Regions from separate parts of the Pseudomonas sp. Fl5BN2 genome, predicted to be linked through region 2. Evidence: predicted binding sites of a transcription regulator. Region 2 holds the regulator's gene; each other region holds the start of a gene.
What was found. Region 2 encodes FliA, which starts transcription of late flagellar genes. Its sites were predicted from a motif close to CTAAAGTTTNNNNNNNNNNNGCCGNTAA; they were not measured.

Region 1 (7,056 bases), on a different contig from region 2:
GATTGCAGATAGTTCTCGATACCAACTTTGTCGATCAGGCCAAGTTGAGTTTCCAGCCAGTCGATGTGTTCTTCTTCGGATTCAAGAATATCTTCCAGCAGTTCACGACTGCCGAAGTCACCTACCGATTCACAGTGAGCGATGGCGACCTTGAGGTCCGCATGGCCGGTACGCTCGATGCGCAGGTCACACTCGAGCATTTCCTTGGTGTGTTCGCCGATGTGCAGCTTGCCCAGGTCCTGGACGTTCGGCAGGCCTTCGAGGAAGAGGATGCGCTTGATCAGCTTGTCCGCATGCTTCATCTCGTCGATGGACTCGTGATACTCGTGCTTGCCCAGTTTGTTCAGCCCCCAATCTTCATACATGCGCGCATGCAGGAAGTACTGATTGATCGCGACCAGTTCATTGGCAAGGATTTTGTTGAGGTGCTGGATGACTGTGATGTCGCCTTTCATGATGGGGTCCTGCCCTGTATTTAGTGGAACATGGGCAGAGTCTGAGCTGCACAAACATTACTGTCAAACCTAAGTTATTGAATAATATATGAAAATTAATCGGAATAAGAATGTTTGTGTTCCGCGTTTTGTCTCTAAGCGATTGAATTACAGGCATAAAAAAACCGGACGCTAGGTCCGGTTGTTTGAAACAGTGCTATTTATTCGCTAAATCAAGCAACATTAAATTCCACGGGATAGGGAATGGCTGCTTGGCTGCTCTGCAATTCGGTCAGGGTTTCGCGGACCACTTGTTTGGCCAGGCATGCACATTTTCCGCATTGGCTGGCAACGCCTGTTGTCTGACGCACTTCGCGGTAGCTGCAGCAACCTTCATAGATCGCTTCGCGAATTTGTCCGTCGGTAACACCGGTGCAGAGGCAGACATACATAGGATGAGAACCGTCGCTGGTTAGGGCTCAATTGCGATGGATCTTAATGTTAACGAGAATGATTGTCAAAGTGGTTTCGGTGGTGTTTGTTGCAGTTTCTTTCTGGGGTGACGAACGGTTTCGTTGGCGATAATGACAGATCAATCGCATTTTCCACTTTGTGGGCCAGCCTGGCGAAAAACCGTTAAGGACAGCTCAAAAACGCGGTGTATGATGGTCGGTCCTTGCGAAGTGGGGTCAGGTCACAGAGCTGTCGCAACCGCGTGGCAGACTCGAGGCCAATCCCCTTCTTCTATTACTACGTCCACACCAGGAGATCTCCAATGAGCGTACTCGTAGGCAAACAAGCCCCTGACTTCACCGTACCGGCCGTTCTCGGCAATGGCGAAATCGTCGACAGCTTCACCCTGTCCTCGGCCATCAAAGGCAAATACGGCCTGGTGTTCTTCTACCCGCTGGACTTCACTTTCGTTTGCCCGTCCGAGCTGATTGCTCTGGACCACCGCATGGCCGACTTCAAGGCACGCAACGTTGAAGTGATCGCTGTTTCGATCGACTCGCACTTCACCCACAACGCCTGGCGCAACACCCCGATCAATGCCGGCGGCATCGGTCAGGTTCAATACATCATGGCCGCTGACATGAAGCACGACATTGCCAAGGCCTATGACGTTGAATCCGAAGGCGGCGTGGCTTTCCGTGGCGCATTCCTGATCGACGACAAAGGCGTGGTTCGTTCGCAGATCATCAACGACCTGCCGCTGGGCCGTAACATGGAAGAGCTGATTCGTCTGGTCGACGCTCTGCAATTCCACGAAGAGCACGGCGAAGTCTGCCCTGCCAACTGGAAGAAAGGCGACAAGGGCATGACCGCTTCGCCAGAAGGCGTTGCTGCATACCTGAGCGAGAACGCCGGCAAGCTGTAAGCCTGGTGTCACGCATAAAAAAACCGGCCTAAGGGCCGGTTTTTTCATGGGCGCGATTTGGCGACTGAATTCAGTCGTCGAAGTCTTGCCAGCCGCCCATCTGCTTCCAACGGTTGACGATGCCGCAGAACAGTTCGGCGGTCTTCTCGGTGTCGTAGCGAGCCGAATGAGCCTCGCGACCGTCAAAGTCGATATCCGCGCTCTGACAGGCCTTGGCCAGTACCGTCTGGCCGTAAGCCAGGCCGGCGAGGGTTGCCGTGTCGAAGCTGGAGAACGGGTGGAACGGGTTGCGCTTCATGTCCAGGCGCGCAACGGCTGCGTTGAGAAAGCCCAGATCGAAGCTGCTGTTGTGACCCACCAGGATGGCGCGTTTGCAGCCATTGGCTTTCAGCGCCTTGCGCACACCACGGAAGATATCGGTGAGGGCGGTTTCTTCACTGACAGCCATGCGCAGGGGATGGTCGAGCTTGATCCCGGTAAATTCCAGGGCAGCCGCTTCGATGTTCGCACCTTCAAAAGGCTCGACCCGGAAGAAGTAGGTGTGTTCAGGAAACACGAACCCCTTTTCATCCATGCCGATGGTCGTTGCGGCAATTTCCAGCAGGGCGTCGGTGGCCGAGTTGAAACCACCGGTTTCAACGTCGACGACTACCGGCAGGTAACCGCGAAAGCGTGCCGCCATGGGGTGGCGAGGACCGCCGCTGTTACCTTCTTGTTCGTCGTCGAAATGGTCGTCACTCACGAGTGATCCTCCAGCAGGCGCCAGCGCAGTTTTTCTCCGGCGCGCAGCGGAATGACAGTCAGCTCACCGAACGGCAGGCTAGCGGGGGCGGTCCATTCTTCACGAACCAGGGTAATGCGATCAGTGTTGGCCGGCAGGCCATAGAAACGTGGGCCATTGAGGCTGGCAAACGCTTCCAGTCGGTCCAGGGCATTGCGCTGTTCGAACGCCTCAGCGTAGAGCTCGATCGCGGCAAAGGCGCTGTAGCAGCCGGCACAACCGCAAGCGGCTTCCTTGGCATGCTGGGCGTGGGGCGCCGAGTCGGTGCCGAGGAAGAACTTCTCACTGCCGCTGGTGGCTGCATCCAGGAGGGCTTCCTGGTGCGTGTTGCGCTTGAGAATCGGCAGGCAATAGAAGTGCGGACGAATACCGCCCACCAGCATGTGGTTGCGGTTGTACAGCAAGTGGTGCGCGGTGATGGTGGCGCCAACATTGGTCGAGGCCTCCTTGACGAACTGCACCGCTTCACTGGTGGTGATGTGCTCGAAGACCACCTTCAGGCTGGGGAAGCGCTCGACCACACGACGCATATGCTCGTCGATGAAGATCTTCTCGCGGTCAAAGACATCCACATCGCCGCGGGTCACTTCACCGTGGATCAACAGCGGCAGGCCTACTTCGGCCATGGCTTCGAGCACCGGAAAGATCGTGTCGATGCTGGTCACGCCCGAATCCGAGTTGGTGGTCGCGCCGGCCGGGTACAGCTTGGCCGCGTGCACGAAACCACAGGCCTTGGCTGCGCGGATCTCGTCCGGTTGGGTGCGGTCGGTCAGGTAGAGCACCATCAGCGGCTCGAAGCGGCTGCCGGCCGGCCGCGCAGCGAGAATGCGCTGGCGATAGGCGTCGGCTTCCACGGCGTTGCGCACCGGAGGTACCAGGTTAGGCATGATGATGGCGCGGCCAAAGGTGCGCGCGACATCTGCGACTGTATTGGGCAACACGGCCCCATCGCGAAGATGAATATGCCAGTCGTCGGGACGCAGCAGGGTCAGGCGGTCGGACATTGGAGGTTCCAGGCGGGTAAAACTCGAGGGAATGCTACCGGAAAAGACTCTTCCAGGCACTCGCTATCAAGTTTTGCGACGAGCAACCGATATCCCGAAGGTATGGCGAATTAATGCCTGCCGATTTTTTAGTACACGTCAGTGGAGCCTCCCGTGCGCCAGCGTTATCTAGCCTTGCTCAGTGTGTTTGCCAGCCTGCCCGCGATGGCTCTCACTTTCCAGACTCGCCTGGAGAGCATTGAGTGGACGGTCGAAGGCGATAAGTTCGAGTGCCGGCTGATTCAACCCGTCACCGATTTCGGTTCCGGCGAATTCGTTCGTCGTGCCGGCGAGCAGGCGATTTTCCGTCTCAAGAGCTTCAACCCGATGCAGGCGGGTGGTTCGGCGACCTTGCTCGCTGCAGCCGCTCCCTGGCAGCCGGGGCGTGGCGATATCAACCTTGGTGCGGTCAAGGCCGGTTCTGAGGGCGTGCTGTTCAACAGCAACCAGATGCAGGCCGGACGCTTGATCATTGGCCTGCTGGAAGGGCGCAGTCCGGTGGTCCGGCATTTCTCCCGTGAGGGCGGTGTGTCCGAAGTGCGTCTGTTGCCGGTGAAGTTCAGCAAGGCCTATAGCGATTATCAGGGGTGCATGGCCAAGCTGCTGCCGATGAACTACGAGCAAGTGAAACAGGCCGAGATCGGTTTCCCTGGTGGTGGCATTGACCTGGATGCGCGAGCCAAGGCCAGGCTGCAGGTCATGGTGGACTTCATCAAGGCGGACCCGACGGTCAATCACGTCGAGTTGGACGGGCACTCTGACAACAGTGGCAACCGCCTGACCAATCGTGACTTGTCCCGCCGCCGAGCTTTGGCGGTGATGGAGTTCTTCAAGGCCGCCGGCCTGGCCGAAAACCAGATCGTGGTGCGCTTCCACGGCGAGCGCTATCCCCTGGCGCCCAATACCAATGCCGCGAACCGGGCCAAGAATCGCCGGGTAAATGTGCATCTGGAACGGGTCGCCCCTACCGAAAAACCGGCTCCGGCGCCTCAGGCCGCCTCCGGTTCCAGCGCTGCGGCGACTTCCTGATACGGCTGTCGTCGTCGCGCGCTCGACATAATCTGTCGCCTGGTCGTCTTAAGCTGTCGCGCCTCTGTAAATTATCCGCGTGGATCGGTAGACTTGGCGGCTTTCCGTACAACCCCGTGGAGTGATGGCATGGCCGACGTAAACAAGGTCGTTCTCGCGTATTCCGGCGGCCTGGACACTTCGGTGATCCTCAAGTGGCTGCAGGATACTTATAACTGTGAAGTAGTGACTTTCACTGCTGACCTGGGTCAGGGCGAAGAAGTCGAGCCTGCACGTGCCAAGGCGCAAGCCATGGGCGTGAAAGAGATCTACATTGACGACCTGCGTGAAGAGTTCGTGCGCGATTTCGTTTTCCCGATGTTCCGCGCCAACACCGTTTACGAAGGTGAGTACCTGCTGGGTACTTCCATCGCTCGCCCGTTGATCGCCAAGCGTCTGATCGAGATTGCCAACGAAACTGGTGCTGATGCCATTTCCCATGGCGCCACCGGCAAGGGCAACGACCAGGTTCGTTTCGAGCTGGGTGCCTATGCCTTGAAGCCAGGTGTGAAGGTTATCGCTCCATGGCGCGAGTGGGACCTGCTGTCCCGCGAGAAGCTGATGGACTATGCCGAGAAGCACGGTATCCCGATCGAGCGCCACGGCAAGAAGAAGTCGCCGTACTCGATGGACGCCAACCTGCTGCACATCTCCTATGAAGGCGGCGTGCTGGAAGACACCTGGACCGAGCACGAAGAAGACATGTGGCGTTGGACCGTCTCTCCGGAGAACGCTCCTGACGCCCCGCAGTATCTGGAACTGACCTATCGCAACGGCGACATCGTTGCACTGGACGGCGTCGAAATGACTCCGGCTACCGTGCTGGCGACCTTGAACCGCATCGGTGGTGAACACGGTATTGGTCGTCTGGACATCGTCGAGAACCGTTACGTGGGCATGAAGTCCCGTGGCTGCTACGAGACTCCTGGCGGCACTATCATGTTGCGTGCCCACCGCGCCATCGAGTCCATCACCCTGGACCGTGAAGTGGCTCACCTCAAAGACGAGCTGATGCCCAAGTACGCCAGCCTGATCTACACCGGCTACTGGTGGAGCCCGGAGCGTCTGATGCTGCAACAGATGATCGACGCCTCCCAGGCCCACGTGAACGGTGTGGTTCGCCTGAAGCTGTATAAAGGCAATGTGATCGTTACCGGCCGCAAGTCCGATGAGTCGCTGTTCGATGCCAACATCGCCACCTTCGAAGAGGACGGCGGCGCCTACAACCAGGCGGACGCAGCAGGCTTCATCAAGCTCAACGCCTTACGCATGCGTATTGCGGCGAACAAGGGTCGGACTCTGGTCTGATTGCTGAGAACGTTAAAGGAACCCCGCGATAAGCGGGGTTTTTTTTGCCTCGGTTAATTCAAATGTCAGTTGGTTGTACGCGAGGCAAATTGAAGATGACTTTGTTGAATGTGCTGCTGTTATTTGTCGGCGACTAAGATTGGCTATTGATGCTTTTGATTTTTAGCTAAGTTTTAGTACGAAAAGTAGCTTCTTTAGTGATTAATCTTAAGCGTTCTCCAGAGTAAGCGACCTTTATCTAAATTATTTTGTAAGGCAATTCGGTATTGTTTGTAAGGATCGTCCTCGTAAGCCCGTAACCCCCTGAGACGCAGTGTCAGAGTCACTTCTCTGCGGTATTGTGCTGGCTCTAAAAATAACTCTCAGGACTTGGATGGACCTATGAAAAGAGTATTGATCGTGGATGATCACCCTGTTATTCGCTTGGCTGTGCGCATGTTAATGGAGCGTCATGGCTTTGATGTAGTAGCAGAGGCAGACAACGGCATGGATGCATTGAAGTTAGCTCTTGAACATGTTCCCGATATCTTGATCCTGGATATCGGGATTCCACAGTTGGATGGTCTTGAAGTGATAGCCCGTCTGATGTCCAAGGCCCCACCGATTAAAGTCCTGGTTTTGACCCTTCAGCTTCCTGGGCCCTTTTCCATGCGCTGCATGCAGGCCGGGGCTGCCGGCTACGTGTGCAAGCAGCAGGATATTACCGAGTTGATCAGTGCAGTACGGGCGGTACTGGCGGGTTACAGCTACTTTCCCAATGAAGCGCTACACACCTTTCGATCGAGTCAGGGCGCCAGCAGCGAGGAAGAAATGATCGAGTTACTTTCCGGTCGTGAGTTGGTCGTATTGAAGCAACTCACCAATGGCATGAGTAACAAGGAGATCGCCGAAGGACTGTGTTTGAGCAACAAGACTGTCAGCACTTATAAGCGTCGACTGCTCGCCAAGCTCAATGCCCGTTCATTGGTTGATCTGATCGAGTTTGCCCAGCGTCATCAGTTGGTGTGAGTGTTTGCTGGGCTATTGCCCTGAAGCGCTAGCGCT
Region 2 (7,056 bases):
GCGGTGACCACGTCGAGGTTCGACACCGCCTTGGACATGGCTTCGTCGCCGCTGTTGAGGCCCAGGCGCACCAGACGGTTACGCACCAGCACCAACTCGCCGACCATGTTCATGATTTCGTCCAGGCGCGCGGTATCTACCCGCACCGTGGTTTCCGCTTCGCTGGTGGGTTTTTCCGCCGGCGGGGCAGCAGCAGCGCGAGCCGGGGCAGCAGCAGGAGCAGGAGCAGGAGCAGCGGCAGGCTTCGGCGCTTCGGCCTTGACCTCAGGCTTCTTCGCCACTGGCTTGGCGACTGCCGCGGTAGCCGCAGCAACCGGCGCAGCCGTTGTCGCAGCTGCAGGTTTCGCCGCACCCGGAGTTTCAGAGAACTTGCCCTTGCCGTGTAACTCATCCAGCAGGGATTCGAATTCGTGATCGCTGATCAGGTCGCCACCCGCTGCGGCGGCGCTAGGCACCACTGCTGCAGGTACCGCGGCCACTGCCGACTCCAGAGCATCGACAGCAAAGCTGCCCTTGCCATGCAGTTGGTCCAGCAAGGCTTCGAATTCGTCATCGGTGATTTCATCACCACCGGCGGCCGCACCACTGGCGGCCTGGGCCGCTGCAGGTACTACCGCATCAGGTGCGAACTGACCCTTGCCGTGCAACTGGTCCAGCAGCGACTCGAACTCGGCATCGGTGATTTCATCGCCGGCCGGCTCACCTTGCGCCACTGCTGCGGCGGGCACTGACTCGGCGTCGGCCTTGGCGGCATTCAGCGAATCGAGCAGGAGTTCGAATTCGTTGTCGGTGATATCACCCTCTGAGCTTTGGGCCTCAGGCTCGACAACGGCTGGAGCCACCTCCTCCACAGCTGGCGCTGCAGGTTCGGCGCCGGCGGGCTCTGCCAGGCGCGCCAAGGCGGCCAGCAGTTCCGGGGTCGCAGCGGTAATTGCGGTGCGCTCACGGACCTGGCTGAACATACCGTTCACCGCATCCAGAGCCTCAAGCACCACGTCCATCAATTCCGAATCGACACGCCTCTCACCCTTGCGCAGGATGTCGAAGACGTTCTCGGCGATGTGGCAGCACTCCACCAGCTCATTGAGCTGGAGGAAGCCGGCGCCCCCTTTAACAGTGTGAAAACCGCGAAAAATTGCATTGAGCAAGTCCGCATCATCTGGCCGGCTTTCCAGCTCGACCAGTTGTTCGGACAATAGCTCTAGAATCTCGCCGGCCTCAACCAGGAAATCCTGAAGGATCTCTTCATCGGCGCCGAAGCTCATTAATGGGTGCTCCTAGAATCCAAGGCTGGAAAGCAAATCGTCTACATCGTCCTGACCGGACATAACGTCTTCCCGTTTATCGGCATGAATCTGTGGACCTTCACCCTTGGCGAGATGTTTTTGCGGATCTTTTTCAGCGAGGATCGATTCGCGGTCATGTTCGATACCGGCAAAACGATCGACCTGGCTGGCCATCAACACCAGTTTGAGCAGATTACTTTCGACTTCCGTGACCAACTGGGTCACACGCTTGATTACCTGGCCGGTCAGGTCCTGGTAATCCTGCGCCAACAGAATGTCGTTGAGGTGGCCCGAGACGGTGCGATTTTCCTGCTCGCTGCGAGTCAGAAAAGCGTCGACCCGACGCGCCAGCTCACGGAACTCTTCAGCCCCGACCTCGCGCCGCATGAAGCGTCCCCAGTCCGCGCTCAAGGCCTGTGCTTCAGTGCTCAGGCCGTTGACCAGCGGGGTGCTGCTCTCTACCAGGTCCATAGTGCGGTTGGCAGCGGCTTCCGTCAGCCGAACCACATAGGACAGGCGCTCGGTGGCATCCGTGATCTGTGAAACTTCCTCGGCTTGCGGCATGTGCGGGTCAATCTGAAAATTGACGATCGCGCTATGCAGCTCGCGGGTGAGCTTGCCCACTTCCTGGTACAGGCCACGGTCACGGGTCTGATTAAGCTCATGGATCAATTGCACTGCGTCGCCGAATCTGCCCTTTTCAAGGCTCTCGACCAGTTCCAGGGCGTGCTTTTTCAGGGTCGACTCAAAGTCGTCCAGTGAAGATTCGTTATGCTCCATAGCTCCCCCGTGGCGGAATGGCTACGCACATCAACCGATGCGCTCGAAGATCTTTTCGATCTTCTCTTTCAACGCCTGGGCCGTGAATGGTTTGACCACATAGCCGTTCACCCCGGCCTGGGCAGCTTCGATGATCTGCTCGCGCTTGGCTTCGGCAGTTACCATCAACACCGGCAGGTGCTTGAGCTTTTCATCGGCACGCACGTGGCGCAGCAGGTCGATACCGGTCATGCCGGGCATGTTCCAGTCCGTTACCAGAAAGTCGATGCTTCCGCTGTTGAGTACCGGAATGGCGGTGGTGCCATCGTCGGCCTCGACCGTGTTGGTGAAACCCAGATCACGCAACAGGTTTTTTATGATCCGCCGCATCGTTGAAAAGTCATCAACGATGAGGATTTTCATGTTCTTGTCCAATTCGACCTCCAAGCAGTCTTAAACGCGTCCAGCACCTGAACGCGCCATTCAATCAATTCGGCATAACACACAACGACTGCATGAAGCACATACTGCAAAACCGGTGCTGCGCCTGGCCCCACCGGTCTTGATCGCAGTGTCCCCACACTGCCTGTCAGCGCGCTCGCCACTCCCCCAAACGCCCCCGCAAGCGGGCTGCGCACTGGCTGTGTAACTGGCTGACCCGCGATTCGCTGACCCCCAGGACCTCACCGATTTCCTTGAGGTTCAGCTCTTCGTCGTAGTACAGCGCCAACACCAGTCGCTCGCGCTCCGGCAAATTGGCAATCGCATCCGCCAACGCGGCCTGGAAGCGTTCATCCTCCAGGTCTCGTGACGGCTCGAGATGAGCACTGGCGCCATCCTCGTGCAGCCCTTCATGCTCGCCGTCCTGCAACAGATCGTCGAAACTGAACAGGCGACTGCCCAAGGTGTCGTTCAAAATCCCGTAATAATCGTCGAGACTCAATTGAAGTTCGGCCGCAACTTCGTGATCTTTAGCGTCACGACCGGTTTTAGCTTCAATTGCGCGAATTGCATCACTGACCATGCGCGTATTACGGTGCACCGAACGGGGTGCCCAGTCGCCTTTACGGACCTCATCGAGCATCGCCCCACGAATCCGGATACCGGCGTAGGTTTCAAAGCTCGCGCCCTTGCTCGCATCGTATTTGGTCGACACTTCGAGCAAACCGATCATCCCGGCCTGAATCAGGTCTTCCACCTGAACACTGGCCGGCAACCGCGCCAGCAGGTGATAGGCGATACGCTTGACCAGAGGCGCATAGCGCTCGATCAATTCGTACTGGCTATCACGCGCCGACTTCTTGTAAAGGTTGTAGCCACTGGCAGTCATAGCACCGGTCCCGCTGTTTGATGCACTAGCCGCTCGACAAAAAATTCCAGATGCCCGCGAGGGTTCGCCGGCAACGGCCAGGTATCGACTTTTTGCGCGATGGCCTTGAACGCCAATGCACACTTCGAACGAGGAAAGGCTTCATAGACCGCACGCTGCTTTTGCACGGCCTTGCGTACGCTTTCGTCGTAGGGAACTGCGCCGACGTATTGTAAAGCCACGTCCAGGAAGCGATCCGTGACCTTGGTCAATTTTGCAAACAAGTTGCGCCCTTCTTGAGGGCTCTGTGCCATGTTGGCCAGGACCCGGAAACGATTCATGCCGTAGTCGCGATTGAGCAGCTTGATCAGCGCATAGGCATCGGTGATCGAGGTCGGCTCGTCACAGACCACCAGCAATACTTCCTGGGCCGCGCGAACAAAACTGACTACCGAGTCACCAATACCCGCAGCGGTGTCAATCACCAGCACATCGAGATTGTCGCCAATGTCACTGAAGGCCTGGATCAGGCCCGCGTGCTGGGCGGGGCTCAGGTGCACCATGCTCTGGGTACCCGAGGCGGCCGGGACAATGCGGATGCCGCCAGGCCCCTGGAGCAGCACATCGCGCAGCTCGCAGCGACCCTCGATGACATCGGCGAGGGTGTGTTTGGGAGTCAGCCCCAGCAGGACATCGACGTTGGCCAGACCCAGGTCGGCGTCCAGCAGCAACACCCGCCGACCCAGCTCAGCCAGAGCCAGGGACAAGTTTACTGACACGTTAGTCTTGCCGACGCCACCTTTGCCGCCGGTCACCGCAATCACCTGTACGGGATGCATGCTGCCCATGTTCTTTCTTTACCTTGTCTTACTTAGACGGGGCCACATAACTGGCTGCGCGTTCACCATTGGAACAATGCATGGCAGACCATCGATGTAGATACAGTGCAATCTATTCATGCTTACCTCAGCCAACCCGCTTGGTCGAGCTGTGGTAAAGGTCAGCGAACATGTCGGCCATGGCTTCTTCGCTGGGTTCTTCCTGCATCTGCACACTCACTGCGCGACTCACCAGTTGGTGTCGGCGTGGCAGGTGCAAGTCGTCAGGAATCCGCGGCCCATCGGTCAGATAGGCAACCGGCAGTTCATGACTGATGGCCAGGCTCAAGACCTCGCCAAGACTGGCTGTTTCATCCAGTTTAGTCAGGATGCAACCGGCCAGGCCGCAACGCTTGTAGCTGTGGTAGGCGGCGGTCAACACCTGTTTCTGGCTGGTGGTTGCCAGCACCAGATAATTCTTCGCCCTGATCCCGCGACCAGCCAAGCTTTCCAGCTGCATGCGTAACGCCGGATCGCTGGCCTGCAGACCGGCGGTGTCGATCAGTACCACGCGCTTGCGCAGCAGCGGATCCAGGGCCTGGGCCAGGGATTGGCCAGGGTCGACATGGGTCACCGAGACATTGAGGATCCGGCCCAGGGTCTTGAGCTGCTCCTGAGCGCCGATACGGTAACTGTCCATGCTTACCAGCGCGATGTTCTGCGCGCCGTACTTGAGCACGTAGCGCGCCGCCAGCTTGGCCAGGGTCGTGGTCTTGCCCATGCCGGCAGGACCGACCATGGCGATCACGCCACCCTCTTCCAGCGGCTCGATTTCCGGGGTCAGGATCATCCGCGCCAGGTGCGCCAGAAGCATGCGCCAGGCCTGCCGGGGCTCGTCGATTTCCACAGTCAACGCCAACAGGTCGCGGGCCAGTGGACCGGACAAGCCGATACGCTGCAGGCGGCGCCAAAGATTGGCCTGCTCCGGACGACTGCCTTGCAGCTGACTCCAGGCCAGGGAGCCCAGCTGCACTTCCAGCAGCTCGCGCAGGCCATTGAGTTCGAAGCGCATCGAATCCAGGGCCCGGTTATCGGCAACCGGTGCCGCAGGGGCCGGTGCCGGGCGCGGGCGCTCGGTCAGGGTCGGCTCGATCAGCGGCTCGGCAGCTGTCAGCGGCAGGCCGGCGAACAGCTGGCGATTGGTGATCGCGGTACTGTCGCCCTCGCCCCGCAGGCTCAATTCGGCCTGGGCGGTGACGATCCGCGACTGGGTCTTGCGCAGTTCATCCTCAAGTTCCATGTTCGGGACCCGGGGCGACAACGCCGACAACTTGTAATCCAGCGCAGCCGTCAACTCGACGCCCCCGGCAATCCGCCGATTGCCGATGATGGCGGCTTCAGCGCCCAGCTCATCACGAACCAGCTTCATGGCCTGACGCATATCGGCGGCAAAAAAACGCTTAACTTGCATAACCCACTACCTCAGCCGTTGGGCCCTACTGTCGCAACGATGGTCACTTGCTTGTTGTCAGGAATTTCCTGGTACGCCAGCACATGCAAACCCGGGACGGCGAGACGGCCGAACCGCGAGAGCATGGCGCGGACCGGACCCGCCACCAACAGAATCACCGGTTGACCTTGCATCTCTTGACGCTGCGCCGCTTCGATCAGCGAGCGCTGCAGTTTCTCAGCCATGCTTGGCTCCAGCAGAACGCCTTCTTCCTGGCCTTGTCCTGCCTTCTGCAGACTGCTGAGCAAAATTTGTTCCAACCTTGGCTCCAAGGTGATCACAGGCAGCTCAGACTCAGTGCCTACAATGCTTTGGACGATGGCGCGAGACAATCCGACGCGTACCGCAGCAACCAAAGCGGCAGTATCTTGACTCTTGGCGGCATTGTTGGCGATGGCCTCGGCAATGCTGCGAATATCGCGTACTGGTACCTGCTCGGCCAAAAGCGCCTGCAATACCTTGAGCAACTGTGACAGCGACAGCACGCCCGGTACCAACTCCTCGGCCAGCTTCGGCGAGCTCTTGGCCAGCAACTGCATCAGTTGCTGCACCTCTTCATGACCGATCAGTTCACTGGAGTGCTTGTACAGAATCTGGTTCAGGTGAGTCGCGACCACCGTGCTGGCGTCCACCACGGTGTAACCCAGGGACTGCGCCTGGGGACGCTGGCTGATCTCGATCCACACTGCTTCCAGGCCAAAGGCCGGGTCCCGGGCGGAGATACCGTTGAGTGTGCCGTAGACCTGCCCCGGGTTGATCGCCAGCTCGCGATCCGGATAAATTTCCGCCTCTGCCAGGATCACTCCCATCAGGGTCAGGCGATAGGCGCTGGGGGCCAGATCCAGGTTGTCACGGATATGCACCGTGGGCATGAGGAAGCCCAGGTCCTGGGAGAGCTTCTTGCGCACCCCCTTGATCCGCGCCAGCAACTGCCCACCCTGGTTGCGGTCCACCAGGGGAATCAGGCGGTAACCGACTTCCAGGCCGATCATGTCGATCGGGGTCACATCGTCCCAACCCAGCTCCTTGGTTTCCATGGCACGAGCCGGGGATGGCAGCAGGTCCTGCTGGCGCTGGACTTCTTCCAGGGCCTGGACCTTGACCGCGTTTTGCTTTCTCCACAACAGGTAGGCCGCGCCGCCGGCTACCGCCGCCAGGCTGAGGAAGGAGAAATGCGGCATGCCCGGCACAATGCCCATGACCGCCATCAGGCCCGCAGAGACCGCCAGGGCCCGGGGCGAGGCGAACATCTGCCGGTTGATCTGCTTGCCCATGTCCTCGGAGCCCGAAGCCCGAGTAACCATGATGGCCGCCGCGGTGGAGAGCAGCAGCGATGGCAGTTGCGCCACCAAACCGTCACCGATGGTCAACAGG
Region 3 (7,056 bases), on a different contig from region 2:
CACTGCGCCCGGAGTCGGGTCCAGCGGCCGGACACCGTCTTTCAGGGCGCGGGTGAAGAAGGCGTTGAAGTGCTCGTAAGCGGTCACGTCCTCCACTTGGGCCTCGGACATGTCCACCTGATACTGCTTGGCGAACCAACTGGTGAAGGCATTCTTGAACCAGCGCACGCGGCACTCGGCAATGCAGCCGGCCAGGCGCGACAGCAGGTGGTGAGGCAGCAGGTACTGGCTGAGGATGAACAAACGCTTTTTCATTGACTGTCCTTAAAAACCTTAAATCTCTACGGGCGTATCGGGATGATTGCCCCATTCGCCCCAGGAACCGGCGTAGCCCTTGACCCGTGGATAACCGAGCGCCTTGGCCACCAGGTAGGTGAAGCCAGAGCGGTGGTGGGTCTGGCAGTGGGTGATCACTTCTTTGTCTTTGCTGATGCCCAGGTCCTTGAGGATCTGCGGCATGTCGAGGCGGATGCGCAGGTGGCGTGCCTGGTCCATGCCGGCGGTCCACTCGAAGTTCACCGCGCCGGGGATGTGTCCGCCTTTGGCGGCCAGGACCTTCTCGCCGGAATACTCCAACGGACCGCGGGCGTCCCAGATCGCCAGGTCGGCAGCGCCGAGGCGGCTTTGCAGGTATTCCCGGGTGGCGATGGGCTCGTCATGCAGGGTCAGCGACACCGGGTTGCCTGCCGAGGCCGGAACTTCGGTGGAAACCGGCAGGCCTTCGCCCAACCAGGCTGTAAGGCCGCCATCCAGATAGTGGTAGCGGCTGTGGCCGATCACGTCCAACAGCCAGATGAAGCGCCCGGCCCAGCCACCGCCCTCGTCGTCATAGACCACATAGACGGCGTCCGGGGTGTGTCCGAGTTCGCCAAACAGCGTTTCGAGGGTGGACTGTGACGGTAGCAGCCCAGGGGCTGGAGCCTGGCCGAGCTGGGTGCGCTTGGGGTCGACGAAGCGTGCCCCGGGAATATGCCCGGTGGCGTAGCGGGCAGCGCTGGTCAGGTCGACCAGGATCAGTTCGCGAGCGTCGAGGCGGGCGAGCAAGTCGCTCGGTTCGATGACCAGCGGCAAGCCAGAGAAGTCAGACATGTCAGGTCCCCAGGGCGCAAAGGGAGAGATTGTAGCGCAAGCGTCATTGGCTGCGGTTGGTAAAGCTGTGCAAGGCCTTTTCGATGCACTGAGCGGTCTTGCCGAACGCCTGGACGCTGATTTCCGAAAACGGTACGCCGCCCTGATCGGCGATCGCCAGCATCAGCACCCGGTCGTTGCACGATAGGGAGCGGATCAGCAGGTGTTCACCGCGGAACAGTTGGCGCAGTGCTCCTGGCAAGTGAGCGGAGAATTGTGCTTTGTTGGCCGGGGTCAGGCGCACCAGGGCGGACTTTTCCAATAGGCGCTGCAGCAGCGTGCTCTGCTTGGCTTGGAACGTCAGGCTGGCAGCTTCCTTGGGCAAGCCGAAGAGCTGTTGTACCCGCAGATGATTCAGGCTGCGATCGACCATCAGTAGCATCACCCGGTGCATGCCGCAGGCGACCAGGGCGTCCCGGGCAAAGCCGGTGAGGTGCACGGCATTGGTAAAGGGGCTGGGGTCCTGCAACAGCTCGCCGCAGAGTTTGCGCCACTTGGCCAGCTCCGCCGCAGTGGGGGCCGGTGCTGGCAGTTCGCCGTGGTGCAGGCGCCGGGTGTTCCAAGGCCAGAGCAGGGCCTGGGCCGGGTGCCAGAGATCGGGCTGGGTGTCGTTGCGAGCGCTTTGTACCGCTTGTTGGTGCAGCTGTTGCTGGACCTGGGCAACGGGAATTTGCAGGTACAGGCTGGTGAGATTCTGCCAGCGTCGGCCGTGAGGACTGTTCCAGGATTGATGCGCAGCCAGTGCCAGGCCGTTGGCCAGCAATACGGTGTTGGCCGGCTGATTGAGCCAGCGTCGCAGGTCGGGGTCGGCGTCCAGGCGCTGTTGTTGGCGCAACGGATTGTCGCTGTCCCGAGCGATCAGCATGGCCTTGGCCAGCAGGTGTTGTTCCTGGGTCAGCACGCGATAGCCCTGCTGGACCCAGATCGGCAAGTGCCAGGCTTGTACCAGGGCCTGGCACATCTCCATCAGGCGCACACCGAACAGCTGTAGTTCGACCTCGCGGGCGGATTCGTGTTTGTAGATGACCCGCAGCTCCCACTCTTCCAGCAGCTTGGGATACACCAGGGCCATGGCCCACAGGGGTGAGAGAAACAGCAGGCTGCCCCAGTGGATGTCTTGCCAGAGCCGTGCCAGGCGTCCGGCAAAGAAACCGTTGGCTTGCTGGCTGGCATGCTGGCTGATCAGTTGGAACTGGCGTAGCGCCTGCGGGATCTGCTGTTCGGGCAGCGTCGGCAGTTGTTCGAGCAATTCCTCGGTGCGCTTGAGGCCCAGGCGGTTGACTGCGATCTCCAGGTTTTCCGCCGGTTCACTCATGCTGCCGTGGGCGTGCCGATTGGCTTCGCGGATCACGCTCAAGGCCAGTGCCGGACTGTTTTGCATCAGGTCGGCAATATCGCGCAGTGAGCTGCGATTGTTGGCAATGGCTGCGCAGACGCGGTCATGGCTGGCTTGCGGTACGGGCAGGCGCACGCCATTAAGGAGTCTTACCCAGGCGTCGAGAGAGGCGGGCGGGGAATGTGGGACGCTGGTTTCATTAGGCATGGTTGGGCGTAATCATCGTTTGCTGTGAACGCGCCCAGAACGGGCCAAACTGGCTTTTCGCCTTAACTGGCTATAGTCTGGCGCAGTTTTGCCGATAAGTAGAAGAAGAGTTTTAAGAACTTCCGAATATGACCTTGAACCCGACTCAGTAAGTACTCCCCTACCTATGGCTAAAATTATCGGCATCATCGTCGTATTCGCGAGCGTGCTCGGCGGATACGTGCTCTCTCACGGCAAAATCGCTGCCCTGATCCAGCCCTTCGAGGTGTTGATCATCGGCGGTGCGGCCTTTGGTGCTTTCCTCCAGGCCAACCCGGGTTATATGACGATGCACGTCATCAAGAAATCCCTGGGAATGTTCAGTTCGCGCTTCACTCACACTTTCTATTTGGAAGTGTTGGGTCTGATCTACGAAATCCTCAACAAGAGCCGCCGTGAAGGCATGATGGCGATTGAGGGGGATATCGAAGACGCCGCGGCCAGCCCGATTTTCGCCAAGTACCCGGCGGTTCTGAAGGACGAGCGCATGACTGCGTTCATCTGTGATTACCTGCGCATCATGTCCTCCGGCAACATGGCTCCCCACGAGTTGGAAGGCCTGTTCGACATGGAGCTGTTCAGCCTCAAGGAAGACCTTGAGCACCCATCCCATGCGGTTACCGGGATTGCCGACGCCATGCCCGGCTTCGGTATCGTCGCGGCGGTACTGGGGATTGTGGTGACCATGGCGTCCCTGGGTGAAGGCGACCAGAAGTCCATCGGTTTGCACGTAGGTGCGGCACTGGTGGGTACCTTCTTCGGTATTCTTGCGGCCTATGGTTTCTTCGGCCCGCTTGCCACTTCGTTGTCCCATGACGCTAAGGAAGAGCTGAATGTCTACGAGGCCATCAAGGCTTCGCTCGTAGCCTCCGCTTCCGGCATGCCGCCTTCGCTGGCGGTGGAGTTCGGGCGCAAGGTCCTGTACCCGGCGCACCGTCCTAGCTTCGCCGAGCTGGAACAAGCGGTTCGCGGTCGCTAAGTCATGGAAAATAATCAGCCGATTATCATCAAGCGCGTCAAGCGCTTCGCTGGCGGGCATCACGGGGGCGCCTGGAAAATCGCCTTCGCCGACTTTGCCACGGCGATGATGGCGTTCTTCCTGGTGCTGTGGTTGCTGTCCACTGCAACTCCGGAACAGAAGATCGCCATTGCCGGTTACTTCAAGGATCCGATCGGCTTCTCTGAAAGCGGCACGCCCTACATTATTGATCTGGGCGGCTCTCCGGAGCTGGCGCCAGATACCACCCTCAACCCCGAGATCAAGTCCCAGCCACAACCGGACAAGGTCACGGTGGATGCCGATCAGGTGGAGGGCATGGCCGAGCAGGTCGAGCGCGAGCGTCTCGAGTTGCTGCTGCAAGAGTTGCAGAACAAGGTCGAAGAGAATCCCCAACTGCAGAAGTTCAAGGATCAGATCCTCTTCGAGATCACCCCGGACGGTCTGCGCATCCAGATCATGGACGCCGAGAACCGGCCGATGTTCGACTCCGGCAGCGCCCGTCTGAAGCCGTATTTCGAAGACATCCTGCTGGCCATGGCCGACACCATCAAGACGGTGCCGAACAAGATCAGCATCAGCGGTCATACCGATGCCAAGCCGTATTCGGGCACTGGCGACTTCGGTAACTGGGAGCTGTCTGCCAACCGTGCCAACGCTGCGCGGCGGGCGTTGGTGGCTGGTGGTTATCCTGATCCGCAAGTGGCACGAGTAGTGGGTTTCGCCTCCTCTGCGCTGTTCGATCGCAAGGATCCGTTCAACCCGGTCAACCGGCGTATCGATATCGTGGTGCTGACCAAGAAGGCGCAGCGCGCCATCGAGGGTGAGCAGACCGATCCGAATGCCCCGGCGCCAGCCCAGGGGAGCGGGGCTCCCGGGGCGGTGCCGGGTGCGGCAACTGATCCGAATGCCCTGCCGCCGGGCAGCGAGTCACTGCCGGCTCATGAAGTGCGCCAGCGGATGAACATCTTTGAAGATGGCGTGCTGAAGATGGATGAGCAGGGTGCGGCAGGTCAGGCGCCAGCTTCCAGGCCGGCTCCGACGGCCCCGACACCCCAGCCTGCGGCGCCACCGGCTGTACCGGGAACGGTGAAGTGACAAATGACAAGGCCGCGAAGATCGCGGCCTTGTCGTTTCTACGGTCGTTCGTTCAGTAGCTGTTGTCGGGCAGGCTGGCGAGGATCGAGCGGTAGCTGTTCATCCGTTGTTGTTGGATGCGCCCATCTTCCAGAGCCTTGAGCAGTGCGCAGCCCGGTTCGCGATCGTGCTTGCAGTCGCGGAAGCGGCAGGTGCCCAGCAAGTCGTTGAACTCGATGAAGCCGGCCTCGACATCGGCCCGGCTGACATGTCCCAGGCCGAATTCACGAATGCCTGGGGAGTCGATCAGTTCACCGCCGCCGGGGAAGTGGAACAACCGCGCGGTAGTCGTGGTGTGGGTGCCCTGCCCGGAAAGCTCGGAGAGTGGGCCGACCCGGGTTTCGACTTCCGGTAGCAGGCTGTTCACCAGGGACGACTTGCCTACCCCGGACTGACCGACGAACACACTGATGCGACCATCCAGCAGGGCTTGCAGTTGTTCCATGCCGTCGCCGTGATGGGCCGAGACTTCCAGCAGTGGATAACCCAGCTGGCGATAGACCGCGAGCAAGGCGTTGAGTGCCGGAGCGTTCTGCTCGTCGATCAGGTCGGCCTTGTTCAATAGCAGCAGTGGCCGGATACCGGCGTGCTCGGCGGCCACCAGGTAACGGTCGATGAGGTTGGCGTGGGGCTCGGGCATGGGCGCAAACACGATCACGATCATGTCGACGTTGGCGGCCACTGGCTTGAGCTGGCCGCGGCTGTCCGGGCGGCACAGCTCGGTGTTGCGCGGCAGTTGCGCGACGATCACCCCGATGCCCTGGTTGCCGGCGCGCCAGACCACTTGATCCCCAGTCACCAGGGCGGGCAGGTTGGCCCGCAAGTGGCAGCGGAACACTTGGCCGGCCAGTTCGCCTTCGCGGGCCTCGACCTCGACCTGAACGCCGAAGTGGGCAATGACCAGGCCGGTCTGTTCCGGGCCCAGGTCGCCACCTTCCAGTGCCTCTACGGCGGAGGACTCGCGTTTGGCAGCGCGAGCAGCGCGCTCACCCTGAATCTTTTCGATGCGCCAGTTTTGGCGGCGATTGAGCTGGCGTTTGGCCATTGGTGTTCCGTGTCGATAATTACGGCGGTTGGGTAAAACGGCGGCGAGTTTAGCACGCCGGGCAGGCCCGCTAGGCTAAACTGCGCAACTACGCCGAGGAGCCCACCCATGCAAAACCCGCAGAACCTGATTTGGATCGATCTGGAAATGACCGGTCTGAACCCTGACACCGACGTCATCATCGAGATGGCGACCATTGTCACCGACAGCAATCTCAACACCTTGGCTGAAGGACCGGTCATCGCCATCCACCAGAGCGACGAAATCCTTGCCGGCATGGATGAATGGAATACCCGCCAGCATGGCGGTTCCGGGCTGACCCAGCGGGTTCGCGAAAGCCGTATCAGCATGGCCGAAGCCGAAGCCCAGACCATTGCCTTCCTGGAGCAATGGGTGCCCAAGGGCAAGTCGCCGATCTGCGGCAACAGCATCTGCCAGGACCGACGCTTCCTCTATCGTCACATGAAGGCCCTGGAAAGCTACTTTCACTACCGCAATCTTGATGTCTCGACCCTCAAGGAGCTGGCTGCTCGCTGGGCTCCGGACGTGCGCGATAGCTTCAAGAAAGGCGGCACCCACCTGGCCCTGGACGATATCCGCGAGTCGATCGCTGAGCTGCAGCATTACCGCAAGCACTTCATCAAGCTCTGATCGCAGGAACCGGCTTGCCGGAGAACGGGCGCGCAGCAAACTCCGCGTCCGTACTTGCCCTCTTTTGGTGCTCGCTTCAACTGAGTAGACTGCGCGCCTTCCTGTAAGGACCGCCATCATGCTGTTGATGCTTTATCTGATTGCCATTACCGCCGAGGCCATGACCGGCGCACTGTCTGCCGGCCGTCGCGGCATGGACTGGTTCGGCGTGGTGCTGATCGCCTGTGTCACCGCGCTGGGGGGCGGTTCGGTCCGTGATGTGCTGCTGGGGCATTACCCGCTGACCTGGGTCAAGCACCCGGAATACCTGGTGCTGACCTCGGTGGCAGCCTTGGTGACGATTTTCATCGCGCCGCTGATGCGCCATCTGCGTTCGCTGTTTTTAGTGCTCGACGCCGTGGGCCTGGTGGCCTTTACCCTGATCGGCTGCATGACCGCTCTGGAGATGGGGCACGGCATGCTGGTGGCTGCGGTCAGCGGGGTGATCACCGGGGTCTTTGGCGGCATCCTCCGGGA

Region 1: the regulator FliA is predicted to act here: its motif matches at 3,663-3,690, upstream of GV819_RS23090 (flagellar protein MotY).
Region 3: the regulator FliA is predicted to act here: its motif matches at 2,742-2,769, upstream of motA (flagellar motor stator protein MotA).

The regions. Positions count from the first base shown of each region.
Region 1 covers NZ_JAAARL010000017.1:134,827-141,882, forward strand. The annotation lists gene bfr (bacterioferritin) at 1-455, opposite strand, end outside; gene GV819_RS23070 (bacterioferritin-associated ferredoxin) at 668-886, opposite strand; gene GV819_RS23075 (peroxiredoxin) at 1,210-1,812, shown strand; gene rnt (ribonuclease T) at 1,883-2,554, opposite strand; gene pyrC (dihydroorotase) at 2,551-3,597, opposite strand; gene GV819_RS23090 (flagellar protein MotY) at 3,751-4,665, shown strand; gene GV819_RS23095 (argininosuccinate synthase) at 4,795-6,012, shown strand; gene GV819_RS23100 (response regulator transcription factor) at 6,394-7,020, shown strand.
Region 2 covers NZ_JAAARL010000002.1:331,174-338,229, forward strand. The annotation lists gene GV819_RS03875 (chemotaxis protein CheA) at 1-1,265, opposite strand, end outside; gene GV819_RS03880 (protein phosphatase CheZ) at 1,278-2,066, opposite strand; gene GV819_RS03885 (chemotaxis response regulator CheY) at 2,097-2,468, opposite strand; gene fliA (RNA polymerase sigma factor FliA) at 2,635-3,375, opposite strand; gene fleN (flagellar synthesis regulator FleN) at 3,372-4,202, opposite strand; gene flhF (flagellar biosynthesis protein FlhF) at 4,321-5,643, opposite strand; gene flhA (flagellar biosynthesis protein FlhA) at 5,655-7,056, opposite strand, start outside.
Region 3 covers NZ_JAAARL010000022.1:78,508-85,563, forward strand. The annotation lists gene asd (archaetidylserine decarboxylase) at 1-255, opposite strand, end outside; gene GV819_RS26250 (rhodanese-like domain-containing protein) at 274-1,089, opposite strand; gene GV819_RS26255 (HDOD domain-containing protein) at 1,133-2,671, opposite strand; gene motA (flagellar motor stator protein MotA) at 2,838-3,689, shown strand; gene motB (flagellar motor protein MotB) at 3,693-4,805, shown strand; gene rsgA (small ribosomal subunit biogenesis GTPase RsgA) at 4,858-5,889, opposite strand; gene orn (oligoribonuclease) at 5,998-6,540, shown strand; gene GV819_RS26280 (trimeric intracellular cation channel family protein) at 6,656-7,056, shown strand, end outside.